DNA from 3 places in the Pseudomonas solani genome. Region 3 is predicted to be linked to each of the others. Evidence: riboswitches for the same ligand, from Rfam matches in the RefSeq annotation. Region 3 holds a riboswitch; each other region holds the start of a gene.

Region 1 (4,024 bases), 3.2 Mb from region 3:
TTCCTTGAGGCTGGCCACCGCGATGGGCAGCGGGTTGATGCCGACGGCGGCGAGGCGCTCGCAGAAGGCGTCGATGAAGGCGGTGTTCGCCGCCTGCAGGTGGGTGCGATAGAACAGCAGGGCCGCCACCGGCTGGCCCTCCCGCCAGTCGGCGCGCCAGTGGTCGAGATGAGCGGGGCGCTGGTGCGGGTGATGCACGGCAACGCGGGGCAGGGTGCTGGGCGCCTGCCACGGGTAGTCGCGGCCCAGGCAGCGGCTGGCGAGGCTGGCGAACAGCTGCCGGGCGTTATCCAGGCCGCCTTGGCGCAGGTACTGCCAGCAGCGCTCGGCGTCTTCTTCCGGGACGCTGCACAGGCGGGCCAGCTCCGGGTCGGGGCGGTCGTCGCCGGGCACCAGGATCAGCTGCGTGCCGCGCTCGGCCAGGGCCACCAGTTGCTCGATGCCGTAGCGCCAGTAGCCGACGCCGCCATGCACGGAGATGAGGATGACCTTGGCGTGCTGCAGCACCTCGTCGACGTAAAGGTCCACCGAGGCGTGGTTCTGCAGCTGCATGGGGTTGGCCAGGCGCAGGCTGGGGTAGTCCGCCGGCAGCTCGCGGGCGGCCTCGGCCAGCAGCGCCAGGTGCGAATCACCGCTGCAGAGGATCACCAGCTCGGCGGGCGTCTGGGCCAGGTGGGCGATGCCGTCGTCGGGGACGAAGCCGCCAGGTTGGGTGCGCAGCAGGTGCATGGCTCGGGCCTTGGCTCGGTGGTGCGGCCCTCTCCCGGGGGAGAGGAGCCGGTTCGGCGGTTACGCCAGGGCAGTGCGCAGTTCGTTGGCGATGGTGGCCGGGTCCAGCTCCTGGCCGATCACCACCAGGCGGGTGGCGCGGGTTTCGTCGGCCAGCCACTTGCGGTCGAAGTGTTTGTCGAAGCGCTTGCCGACGCCCTGTACCAGCAGGCGCATGGGCTTGCCGGGGATGGCGGCGAAGCCCTTGATGCGCAGCACGTCGTGGCGCTCCACCAGTTGGCCGAGGGCGGCCAGCAGGGCGGCCTCTTCCACTTCCGGCAGGTCGACGTGGAAGGAGTCGAACTCGTCGTGGTCGTGGTCCTCGTGCCCTTCGTGGTCGTGGTGGGTGGCGCGGCTGCCGATGTGCGCCTCGGCTTCGGCGTTCAGGCCCAGCAGCACGGAGAGCGGCAGCTTGCCGGCGCTGGCTTCGACGATCTTCACCGCCGGCGGCAGCTCCTCGGCCACTTCGGCGCGCACGGCGGCCAGGGCGTCGGCGTCGAGCAGGTCGGCCTTGTTGAGGATCACCAGGTCGGCGCTGGCCAGCTGGTCTTCGAAGAGTTCGTGCAGGGGCGACTCGTGGTCGAGGTTCGGGTCCTGCTTGCGTTGCTCGTCCACCTGCTCGGGGTGGGCGGCGAAGGTGCCGGCGGCGACGGCGGGGCTGTCGACCACGGTGATCACCGCGTCCACGGTGCAGGCACTGCGGATCTCCGGCCACTGGAAGGCCTGCACCAGGGGCTTGGGCAGGGCCAGGCCGGAGGTCTCGATGAGGATCTGGTCGAGGTCGCCACGGCGGGCCACCAGTTCGCGCATCACCGGGAAGAACTCCTCCTGCACGGTGCAGCACAGGCAGCCGTTGGCCAGTTCGAAGACGCGGCCCACGGCCTCTTCCTCGCTGCAGCCGATGGAGCATTGCTTGAGGATTTCGCCGTCGATGCCCAGCTCGCCGAACTCGTTGACGATCACCGCGATGCGGCGGCCCTCGGCGTTGTCGAGCATGTGGCGGAGCAGGGTGGTCTTACCGGCACCGAGGAAGCCGGTGACGATGGTGACGGGGAGTTTGGCCAGGGTTTTCATGCGCGGCAGCCCTTTGCTGGGAGTCGATCGGATCGGCGGGCGCGCGGGACGAGGGCACTGGGGGCCCGATTCGCCACCGGATCACCCCGCCCGGTTGTCTGGAAATTCGCCGAGGCAGGTCTCCTGGCTCACAGCCTGGCGCGATGCGCCGTCCTTCCGCCTTCCCGCCCGATGGGCAGTGGCTGTGGATAGGACCTCAGCTGTTCACAGTTGCGGGGGCAGCCACGGCTTGGCCGTGTTCCCTCTTAGCCGCGGCGCACGGCCGCGGAACCTCGAAGGGCCGAAGGCTACGCAGGGCGGGGGCGGCGGTCAATCGCGGCGGTTGACGGCCAGTCGGACTCGTGATGTTCTTGTGCGGTTTTTTCAGGTGTCTCGCGCCGTCGCGCGCGAGGTGAAACGGGAAGTCGGTGTGCCCCAGGGCGAGTCCGACGCTGCCCCCGCAACGGTAAGCGCACGTAGGGATCTGTAAGCCACTGTGTCCGGCGGACATGGGAAGGCAAACCCGACCAGCCATGGCTGGCGTCGCAAGCCCGGAGACCGGCCTGATCACTCTTTTGGCAACCCGCGGTGGGCGGGCGCACGCCGGAAATGCGGTCCCCGCGCGGCCGCTTTCTTCGCACGCGTTCCTCTTGCCGACTCACCCGCATCGCAGAGGAAGCACCATGTCCAGCAGCACACTGAGCCATTCGGCCGCCGCCGTCCCCCTGTCCAAACGCCTGGCCATCGCCATCGGTGCCAGCCTCCTGGGCCTGTCGCTGGTGTACTTCGCCGGCTTCTCGCACATCGAGGCGGTGCACAACGCTGCCCACGATACCCGTCACAGCTCCGCCTTCCCCTGCCACTGAGGGCGCAACCGTGATCAAGCGCATCGCCCAGACCGCCGGGTTCGCCGGTCTCTTCGCCGCCATCGTGCTGACCCTGCTGCAAAGCCTGTGGGTCACCCCGCTGATTCTCCATGCGGAAACCTTCGAGAATTCGGCATCGGCCGAGCAGACCGAACACGCCCACGAGCACGCCGCCGGCGCGCCCGCCCATGAACACGACGCCGAAGCCTGGGCGCCGGAAGACGGCTGGCAGCGCACCCTGTCCACCGGTGGCGCCAACCTGGTGGTGGCGGTCGGCTTCGCCCTGCTGCTGGCCGCGCTGTTCAGCCTGCGCGGCCCGACCCGCGCCTGGCAGGGCCTGCTCTGGGGCCTGGCCGGTTTCGCCACCTTCGCCCTGGCGCCGTCCCTCGGCCTGCCGCCGGAGCTGCCGGGTACCGCAGCCGCCGACCTGGCCCAGCGCCAGGTCTGGTGGATCGGCACCGCCGCCTCCACTGCCGCTGGCCTGGCGCTGATCGCCTTCGGCCGCAACTGGGTCCTGCGCATCGTCGGCCTGGCGCTGCTGGTGATCCCCCATGTGGTCGGCGCACCGCAGCCTGAAGTGCATGCGAGCCTGGCGCCGGAAGCGCTGGAGCACGAGTTCATCGCCGCCTCGCTGGTGACCAACGCGCTGTTCTGGGGCGCCCTGGGTTGGGCCGCTGCCTGGCTGTACCAGCGCTCCGCGAGCCAAGACCTGGCGTGAGCCGGGCTTCGCTGCCGATCGACCCCGCGCAGGGCCCAGCCCTTCGCGGGGTTTTGTTTTGTGAGGCCGGGCGATGACCCTGGTGGCCGGCCTCGGTTGCCGGCGCGGCTGCTCGGAGCAGGAGCTGCGCGCGCTGCTCGACGCTGCCCTGGCCGAGTACGAACTTGTACCCGGCGATCTCAGCGCCCTGGCCAGTGTCGACAGCAAAGCCGATGAGCCGGGGTTGCAGGCCCTGGCGCTGACCCTTCGCTTGCCCCTGGCGCTGCTGCCGGCGGCGCAGCTGGCGGCCTGCGAGGGGCGCTTGTCCGGCCTGTCGGCCATCGCCCTGCGGGAAACCGGCAGCCCCGGCATCGCCGAAGCCGCCGCGCTGGTACAGGCCGAGGCCCTGGCCGGCCGCCCGGCGCGGTTGCTGGTGGAGAAACGCCGCAGTGCCAACGCCACCTGTGCGCTGGCCTGCCCCCTTGAGGATGTGGATACCCCATGACGGTCTATTTCATCGGCGCCGGCCCCGGCGATCCGGAACTCATCACGGTCAAGGGCCAGCGGTTGATCCGCAGTTGCCCGGTGATCCTCTACGCCGGTTCCCTGGTGCCGGAAGCGGTGCTGGATGGGCATAGCG
Region 2 (4,024 bases), 3.2 Mb from region 3:
GCGTTGATCGCCGCCGCCGCCATGGCGCTGCCGCCACGACGACCACGCACGATCACGTAGGGCACGCCACGGCTGTCGGCGGCGAGCATGTCCTTGGATTCCGCCGCACCGACGAAGCCCACCGGGAAGCCGAGGATCAGCGCCGGCTTCGGCGCGCCGGCATCGAGCATCTCCAGCAGGTAGAAGAGCGCGGTGGGTGCGTTGCCGATCACCACCACGCTGCCTTCCAGGTGTTCGCGCCAATGCTCCAGTGCCACCGCCGAACGGGTATTGCCCAGCTCGCGGGCCAGCTCCGGCACGCCGGCATCGTTGAGGGTGCAGATGACCTTGTTGTCCGCCGGCAGGCGCGCGCGGGTCACGCCCTCGGCCACCATGCGTGCATCACAGAGAATCGGCGCGCCAGCGGCGATGGCGGCGCGGCCGGCGGCTCCGGCACCGGGGGAGAAGCGCAGGTCCTGCACCACGTCGACCATGCCGCAGGCGTGGATCACGCGCACGGCGAGCTTCTCCAGGTCCGGCGGGATGGCGGAGAGGTCCGCCTCGGCGCGGATGATGGAGAAGGAGTGGCGATAGATCTCCTGACCATCGCGGATGTAATCGATCATTCGGTGGAGCTCCAGCTGTCAGGCGTGGCGGCCAGCCAGGCGGCCGCCGCGTGTATGTCCAGGTCGCGCGCCAGCGGGCGGCCGAAGCCACCGGCGCCGTCGTCGCGTCGATAGAGGTCGTAATGGCCGTCGCCCGTGGCCAGCAGGGTCAGCGGCGCCACGTTGGCGGCGGCGCAGGAGCGCGGGCAGCCGCACAGGTGCACCTGGGCACCGTCGGGCAGCACGGCGGCCAGGGTCAGGGCGTCGGCCTTGGTGTCGGCCAGGCCCTTGGCGCAACCGGCGGAACCGGTGCAGGCCTGGATGCGCGCCAGGGGCGCGTCGATATCGGTGCACAGGCCCAGGGCCGTGAGCTCGGCCAGCAGCGGGGCGGTTTCCTGCCCCGGTACGTTGGGCAGCAGCACCGATTGCCAGGGGGTCATATGCAGGCTGCCGTCGCCGTGGCGCTGGGCCAGTTCGGCGAGGGTCAGCAACTGGCTGGCCTGCAGGCGCCCCAGGGGCGGGATGGCGCCCACCAGGTACAGGCCGGCCTGCAGTTGCGGCAGCACGCCAACGGGGCGCAGGTCGCTGGCAGCGCGGCGCCAGTTGCCGGCTTCATGCAACGGGAAGGGCAGGCGCTGGCGCAGTTCGGCCAGCAAACGCTCGGCGCCGAGGCTGCCGAGCAGGTCGCGCATGCGGGCCTGCTGCGGCGTGGCCAGTTCGAGGAAGAGGTCCAGCAGCGCCTCCACCAGGGCCGGCACCCGGGCGCCGGGTACCGCCGCCAGGGCAGGGGCGTCGCCGGTTTCGCGGGGCGGGCAGCCGGCCAGGCCGAAGGCGAACAGGCCGTCCTTGCCGGGCTCCATGGCGGCCAGCCAGATGTCGTTGGGGTGGTCGAGCATCGCCAGGGCTTCGCCGCCGTCCAGCAGCAGGGCGAACTTGGGCGAAAGCACGTGGAAGCGCGGGTTGTCTTCCAGCAGGGCCAGCAGGCGCGCGGCCAGGGGACGGATGTCCTGGAGCGCCTGCGGGTCGAGCCCGGCGGCGGGGCTGACCATCAGGTTGCGCACATCGTCCGCGCCCGGCGTGGCGGCGCCCAGGCCGATGGCCAGCAGCTCGGCGATCAGCGCCTGTTCGTTGCCCGGGGTCACACCACGGATCTGCAGGTTGGCGCGGTTGGTGGCTTCCAGCACGCCGCCGGAATGGCCATGGGCGGCGATCGACAGGGCTTCGGCCGTGCCGGCCTGCAGGCGACCGCAGGGCAGCTTGATGCGGCAGATTCCGCCATCCTTCGCCGGGACGATACGCAGCAACCCCGGGCAGGCCGAGGGGCGGACGGATGGAGCGCTGGAGGGAGCCTGTTTCACCGTGGTCACCGGGTCAGTTGCCGCGGCGACCGTGTTCCCCGCACGGGGAACCCTGGCACCGAGACACCCCGCTCGATGCGTGCACACGCGACTGGTGTCACCGGCAGGTCTCCTGGCTGGCAGGTCAGTGTCCGTCGCGGCCTTCCCGGTTTCCCAGTGGCACGGATCGCGAGAACTCGCTGCATACAGTTGCGGGGGCAGCCACGGCTTGGACCGTGTTCCCTCTTAGGCCGGGCGCAGTGGGCGCTCCGGCAACCGGTGAAGGGCGCTATTATGCCCGCTTTGCGCGGCTGTGGGATGCGGCTGGTTGTCGGATGCCCAACGGACGCGGCACGGTCGGATACGAGGAAAAACGCATGCAGCCCTGGCTGACGCTGGTGGGGATAGGCGAGGACGGCTACGCCGGCCTGGGCAAGGCCGCGCGCCACGCGCTGCTGGCCGCCGAGGAGGTGGTGGGCGCCCCGCGCCAGCTGGAATTGCTGCCCCATTGCATTCGCGCCCGGCGCACTGCCTGGCCCAGCCCCTTCTCCCTGGAGCCGTTGCTGCAACGCCGTGGCGCGCCGGTCTGCGTGTTGGCCAGCGGTGACCCGATGCTGTTCGGCGTCGGCGCCAGCCTGGCGCGGCAGTTGCCCGCCGACGAGCTGCGTGTGCTACCCGCGCCCTCGTCCACCTCCCTGGCCGCCGCGCGCCTGGGGTGGGCGCTGCAGGACACCAGCCTGGTCTCCCTGGTGGCGCGGCCCCTCGCTGCACTCAACCTGCACCTGCATGACGGCGCCCGCCTGCTGGTGCTGAGCAACGACGGCGCAAGCCCCGCTGCTATCGCTGGCCTGCTGAACGAACGCGGCTTCGGCCCCAGCGCCATGACCGTGCTGGAGCACCTGGGTGGCCCGGCCGAGCGGCGCATCGATGGAATCGCCGGCGAGTGGCCGGCCATGGAGGTCGCCGCCCTCAACCTGGTGGCCATCGACTGCCGCGCCGGCGAGCAGGCCCGGCGCCTGCCGCTCACCTGCGGCCTGCCCGACGACGCCTATCGCCACGACGGCCAGCTGACCAAGCGCGACGTTCGCGCCATCACCCTCGCACGCTTGGCCCCGCAACCCGGGCAACTGCTCTGGGACGTGGGCGCCGGCAGCGGCTCCATCGGCATCGAATGGATGCGCGCCCATCCCACCTGCCGCGCCCTCGCCGTCGAAGCCGACGAGGGCCGCCAGGCGCACATCCGCCACAACCGCGACGCCCTCGGCGTGCCCGGCCTGCAACTGGTGGCCGGCCAGGCCCCCACCGCCCTCGACGGCCTGCCCGCGCCCGATGCGGTGTTCATCGGCGGCGGCGTCACCGAACCCGGTGTGCTGGAGCGGTGCTGGAGCCAGCTCAAGCCCGGCGGCCGCCTGGTGGCCAATGCCGTGACCCTGCAGAGCGAGGCGGTGCTGGTGGCCTTCCGCGAAGCCCATGGCGGCGAGCTGACCCGCATCGCCATCGCCCAGGCCCAGCCCCTGGGCGGCTTCGACACCTGGCGCTCGGCACTGCCCATCACCCTGCTCGAGGTGCTCAAGGATGCCTAGGTTGGCGCCGAGCGCCGCCGAGTCCTGCCCTGCACGACCCCGCCATGCGTGATGAAACCCCTGAACAGCCGGCGCCCCTGCGCAGCGGCTACACCACCGGCAGTTGTGCCACCGCCACCAGCTTGGCGGCGGCGCGCCTGTTGCTGGGCGGCGCGGCGAGCGACGCGGTGGAGATCGTCCTGCCCAAGGGCCAGCAGGTGCTCATGCGCCTGGAGTTCTGCCGCCTGATCGATGGCGGCGCCGAGGCGGGCACCCTGAAGGATGCCGGCGATGACCCGGACGTGACCCACTGCGCGCTGATCTACGCCCAGGTGCGCCTGGCCGCCGAGCCGGGGGTGCGCTTCCACGCCGGGCCCGGCGTCGGCACCGTCACCAAACCGGGCCTGACCCAGGCGGTGGGCGAGCCGGCGATCAACCCGGTGCCACGGCGGATGATGACCGAGCACCTCACGCGCCTGGCCCAGGAGCGCGGTCACGCCGGCGGCTTCGAGGTCACCGTCTGCGTGCAGGGCGGCGCCGA
Region 3 (4,024 bases):
GGGTGCCCAGGCGAGGTCGCTGATGTTCAGTGATGGCATGCCGGGCACTCCCTTTCGCCGGATCAGAAGCTGTAGTCGGCGGTGACGAAGAACGACCGCGGCTGGCCCAGCAGCCATTGCTGGCCACCGTTCTGCTGGGTGACGGCGTAGCGGCGGTCCAGCAGGTTGTTCAGCTCCAGGCCCAGGCGCGTGTCGGGCAGCACCTGCCAGCCGAGGTTGGCGTCGAGCACGGTGTAGCCCGGCACCTTCACGGTGTTGGCCGCGTCGGCGTAACGGGCGTCGACGTAGCGCGCGCCGAGGCCGGCGTCCAGGTCACGGCCCAGCTGCTTGCTCAGCCACAGGTTGGCGGTGCGTCGCGGCACGTCGGTGGGGCGGTTGCCGGAACGGGAGATCAGCTGGCCACCGGCGGACTCGTTGAAGTCGTCGTACTCGGCGCGCACCACGGCGGCGTTGGCCGAAACGTGCCAGCCCTGCTCCAGCGCCAGCTCCAGGGTGGCTTCCAGGCCATCGGAGGATTGCTGGCCGATCTGCTGGGTGGGCCGGGTCACCGACTCGCGGGAGAGCAGTTTCTTCTTGACGATGTGGTAGGCGGCCAGGGTCCATTCGCCGCGCCCGTCCCAGAACTGCTGCTTGAGGCCGAACTCGGTCTGCTTGGACTCGGTGAGGTCCATCTTCTGCTGGGTGGGGCTGAGGGTGATGAGGTTGCTCACCCCGTCCTCGCTGGTGGAGTACTGGCCGTAGAAGGACAACTGCGGCGTGGCGGCGAACACCAGGCCGGCGCGCCAGTTGCCGCCGGAGAGGCTGCTGTCGCTGCGGGTGTTGGCGCGCAGGTCGTCGCGGTCGATGTGGTTCTGGTCGCGGCGGATGCCGGTGACCAGGGACCAGCGCTCGTCGAACTGGGTGCGGTTCTCGGCGAACAGGGCGACGGTGCGGGTTTCGCTGCGCGAGTGCGGGCCGTAGGCCGAGGCGCTCTGGTAGTAGCCGGGCGTTGGGTTCCACGGGTCGACGTAGTCGCCGCCCACATCGATGTAGGGCGAGTTGTTCAGCAGGTTGAAGCGGATGCGGTTGAACTCGGCGCCCACCAGGGTGCGGCTGCTGAGGCCGAACAGCGAGTGGTCGAAGGTGAAGGTCTGGCGGTCGCCGATCTGCTCCTGCTCGTGCTTGATGCGCAGGTTCTCGGCGCGCTCCAGCTGGCCCAGGCCGGCGTCCCAGTTGTAGGCCTCGGCGTTGCGCCAGTAGCGGCGGCTCTTGATGTGGTAGAGCTGGTTGCTGGCGCTGATGCCGTCGGCCAGGGTCCAGTCGGTGACGAGCCGGGTCCACTGGTCGTTGTAGTGCTGCTCGGCGTTGTGCAGGTTGTAGTTCTTCTCCTTCAGGCTGTCGCGTAGGTGGCCGTCGATCAGCGGCGTGCCGAAGTAGTTCATCGGCGTGAGGTCGCCCTGGTCATGGGCCAGGGTGAACGCCAGGTCGTCGCGGGCCTGCCAGCGCAGGGCGGCGCTGAGGCCGAGGTTCTTCGAGTCGCCACGGTCGATCCAGCCGTGGCTGGTTTCGCGGTTGAGGTTGAGGCGGTAGCTGAGGGTGTCGGTGAGCGAGCCGCCGCTGTCCAGTGCCATCTGCTGGCGGTCGTCGGAGCCGTAGCCCAGGCGCAGGCGGTTGCGGATCTCGCCCTCGAAGGGCTTCTTCGGCACCACGTTGATCACCGCGCCGGTGGCGCCTTCGCCGTAGAGTACCGAGGCCGGGCCACGGATCACGTCGATGCGCTCGACCATCCACGGGTCGGTGGGGAAGGTGACGGTGCCCATGCCGGTGTAGAAGCGCGTGCCGTCGTAGAGTTGCATCACCGAGGCGTGGCCGGTGAAGCCCCGGGCCGAGAGCGCGGTGCCGCCGTTGCCGGGGGTGCCGATGTTGCTGATGCCGGGGGAGCGGGTCACGGCGTCCTGCACGGTGGCGTTGTTGCGCCCGCGCACCTCTTCGCCGCTGATGCTGCTGGTGCTGGCCGGGGTCTCCAGGGCGGAGAGGCCCAGGCGCGAGCCGGCGGGCAGCGGCGTGTCGAGGCTGATGGGGGCGTCGTCCGCCTGGCCGGTGACGGCGGTGGTGGGCAGGGCCAGGGCGCCGTCTTCGGCGTGCAGGGCGAGGGAGATAGAGAGCGCGAGCAGGCCGAGGGCGGCGCTTGCCGGAGCGTTGGAGCTGAAGGTGCGGGACATGTCGTTCCTATCACGTCAGGAATGAATGGAGCCCGGAGGGAATGCAAAGGCGTGCGCAGGCGCGAGCGCCCAAGCGAAAACCGGCCCGTGCCCGCCCACCGCGGGTTTGCCTATCGATGCTCCAGGCCGGTCTCCGGGCTTGCGAGGATCACGCGGCATTCGCCTTCCCATGCAGGTGCACAGTGGCGTTTCGAATGCAGCGCTCGCTTACCGTTGCGGGGGCAGCGCCGGACTGGTCCTGAGGACGCACCGGCTTCCCGTTTCACCCCACGCACGACGGCGTGGGACACCTGGAACGGCGCGCATATGACCATCCACACGCCCGGTCGTCAACGCCAGTGTGTTGCGGCAGATGGCGGAAAAGCCCGTTCCAGAGCCCTGTCGACCTTGCCGGAATGCCTTCTTTTTTGTCATATCAACAATGTTGATTTGAGAGTTGGCGCTCACGTATCGTCCGTCCACGGGCTGCAGGGCGATTCCCTCGCGCTGGCCCTGTGGAGGGCTGCCGGCCCTCCATCCCGCAATCGCTCGCCGACCCCGGCAGAGCCAGGAGCCCTGTGATGACCGATACCCCCAACAGAACCCTGCCTTCGGGCCTGCAACTCCTCCAGGCGGTGATCGCCGGCAAGCTGCCCGCACCCGCCATCGGCGACACCATGGCGATGAAGGTGGTGGGCGTGGAGCCCGGGCGCGTCTTCATCGAGGCGCGGCCGGATGCCCGCCACCTCAACCCGGCCAACGCGGTGCACGGCGGTTTCGCCGCCACCTGCCTGGATGGCGCGGCGGCCCTGGCGCTGTTCTCCACTCTGGCCGCCGACACGCCCTATTCGACGGTGGACCTGGGCGTGAAGTACCTGCGCCCGCTCAAGGTCGGCGAGCTGTACAGCGTCGAGGGCTGGCTGGTGGAGCGCACCCGCAGCCTGGCGGTGTGCGACGCCCATATCCGCGACGCGGCCGGCAAGCTCTGCGCCCGCGCCACCACCACCTTCAACGTGCGGGACTGAGCCATGCGCGAACTCATCGTCAAGGGCGCGGGGCGCCTGGCCTGGGAGGAGGCACCGTCGCCGGTGCTGGATTCGCCGCTGGCGGCGCTGGTACGGCCCATTGCCTCGGCCTCCTGCGACCTCGATCGGCGCCTGGTGGCCGGGCTGACGCCGTTCAAGCCGCCCTTCGCCCTGGGCCACGAGTGCGTGGCCGAGGTGCTGGAAGTGGGCGCACAGGTGACCACGGTGAAGCGCGGCGACCTGGTCTCGGTGCCCTGGAAGATCGCCTGCGGCACCTGCCGCCAATGCCTGGCGGGGCGCAGCACGGCCTGCACCGGTGTCGCCCGCCACGCGGCCTATGGCGTGCCGGCCGGCGGCCACTGGGGCGGGTTGTTCTCCGAGGTGGTGCGGGTGCCCTTCGCCGACGCCATGCTGGTGGTGCTGCCGCCGGGGCTGGACCCGGTGGCCGTGGCCAGCGCCAGCGACAACCTCACCGATGCCTGGGTGGCCACCAGCCGCCCGCTGGCGACGCGGGAGGAGGCGAAGGTACTGGTGGTGGGCGGCACCGAGAGCCTGGGCATTCTCGCGGTGCAGATGGCCCGCGCCGCCGGAGCCGCCGAGGTGGATTACCTGGATGGCGACGGCTACCGCGATGACCTCGCCGTGCGCAGCGGCGCCACCTTGCGCAACGGCGGCGACGGCGCGCTGAACGAGCGCTATGACCTGGTGGTGTCCGCCACCCGCGACCCGCAGGCCCTGCGCACCGGCCTGCTGGCGCTGGCGCCGGGCGGGCACTGCTCGTGCATCGGCATCATCTTCGAGGACCCGGCCATCCCGCTG

Evidence for each region. A riboswitch is a leader RNA that binds a small molecule or an ion and turns the genes downstream of it on or off. The one in region 3 is predicted to bind cobalamin.
Region 1: linked by a shared signal. The riboswitch ahead of PSm6_RS13760 (CbtB domain-containing protein) and the one ahead of PSm6_RS29400 (TonB-dependent receptor) in region 3 are both predicted to bind cobalamin.
Region 2: linked by a shared signal. The riboswitch ahead of cobG (precorrin-3B synthase) and the one ahead of PSm6_RS29400 (TonB-dependent receptor) in region 3 are both predicted to bind cobalamin.

Annotation. Positions count from the first base shown of each region.
Region 1 covers NZ_AP023081.1:3,038,627-3,042,650, forward strand. Annotated here, with positions in the region: partial or broken gene cobN (cobaltochelatase subunit CobN) at 1-729, opposite strand, end outside; gene cobW (cobalamin biosynthesis protein CobW) at 790-1,842, opposite strand; cobalamin riboswitch at 1,939-2,132, opposite strand; cobalamin riboswitch at 2,191-2,402, shown strand; gene PSm6_RS13760 (CbtB domain-containing protein) at 2,505-2,687, shown strand; gene PSm6_RS13765 (CbtA family protein) at 2,698-3,405, shown strand; gene PSm6_RS13770 (cobalamin biosynthesis protein) at 3,479-3,889, shown strand; gene cobM (precorrin-4 C(11)-methyltransferase) at 3,886-4,024, shown strand, end outside.
Region 2 covers NZ_AP023081.1:3,023,998-3,028,021, forward strand. Annotated here, with positions in the region: gene PSm6_RS13690 (precorrin-8X methylmutase) at 1-605, opposite strand, end outside; gene cobG (precorrin-3B synthase) at 602-1,942, opposite strand; cobalamin riboswitch at 2,028-2,217, opposite strand; gene PSm6_RS13700 (bifunctional cobalt-precorrin-7 (C(5))-methyltransferase/cobalt-precorrin-6B (C(15))-methyltransferase) at 2,299-3,504, shown strand; gene PSm6_RS13705 (cobalt-precorrin-5B (C(1))-methyltransferase) at 3,549-4,024, shown strand, end outside.
Region 3 covers NZ_AP023081.1:6,481,901-6,485,924, reverse strand. Annotated here, with positions in the region: gene PSm6_RS29405 (ABC transporter ATP-binding protein) at 1-39, opposite strand, end outside; gene PSm6_RS29400 (TonB-dependent receptor) at 63-2,201, opposite strand; cobalamin riboswitch at 2,309-2,510, opposite strand; gene PSm6_RS29395 (PaaI family thioesterase) at 2,762-3,205, shown strand; gene PSm6_RS29390 (zinc-dependent alcohol dehydrogenase) at 3,209-4,024, shown strand, end outside.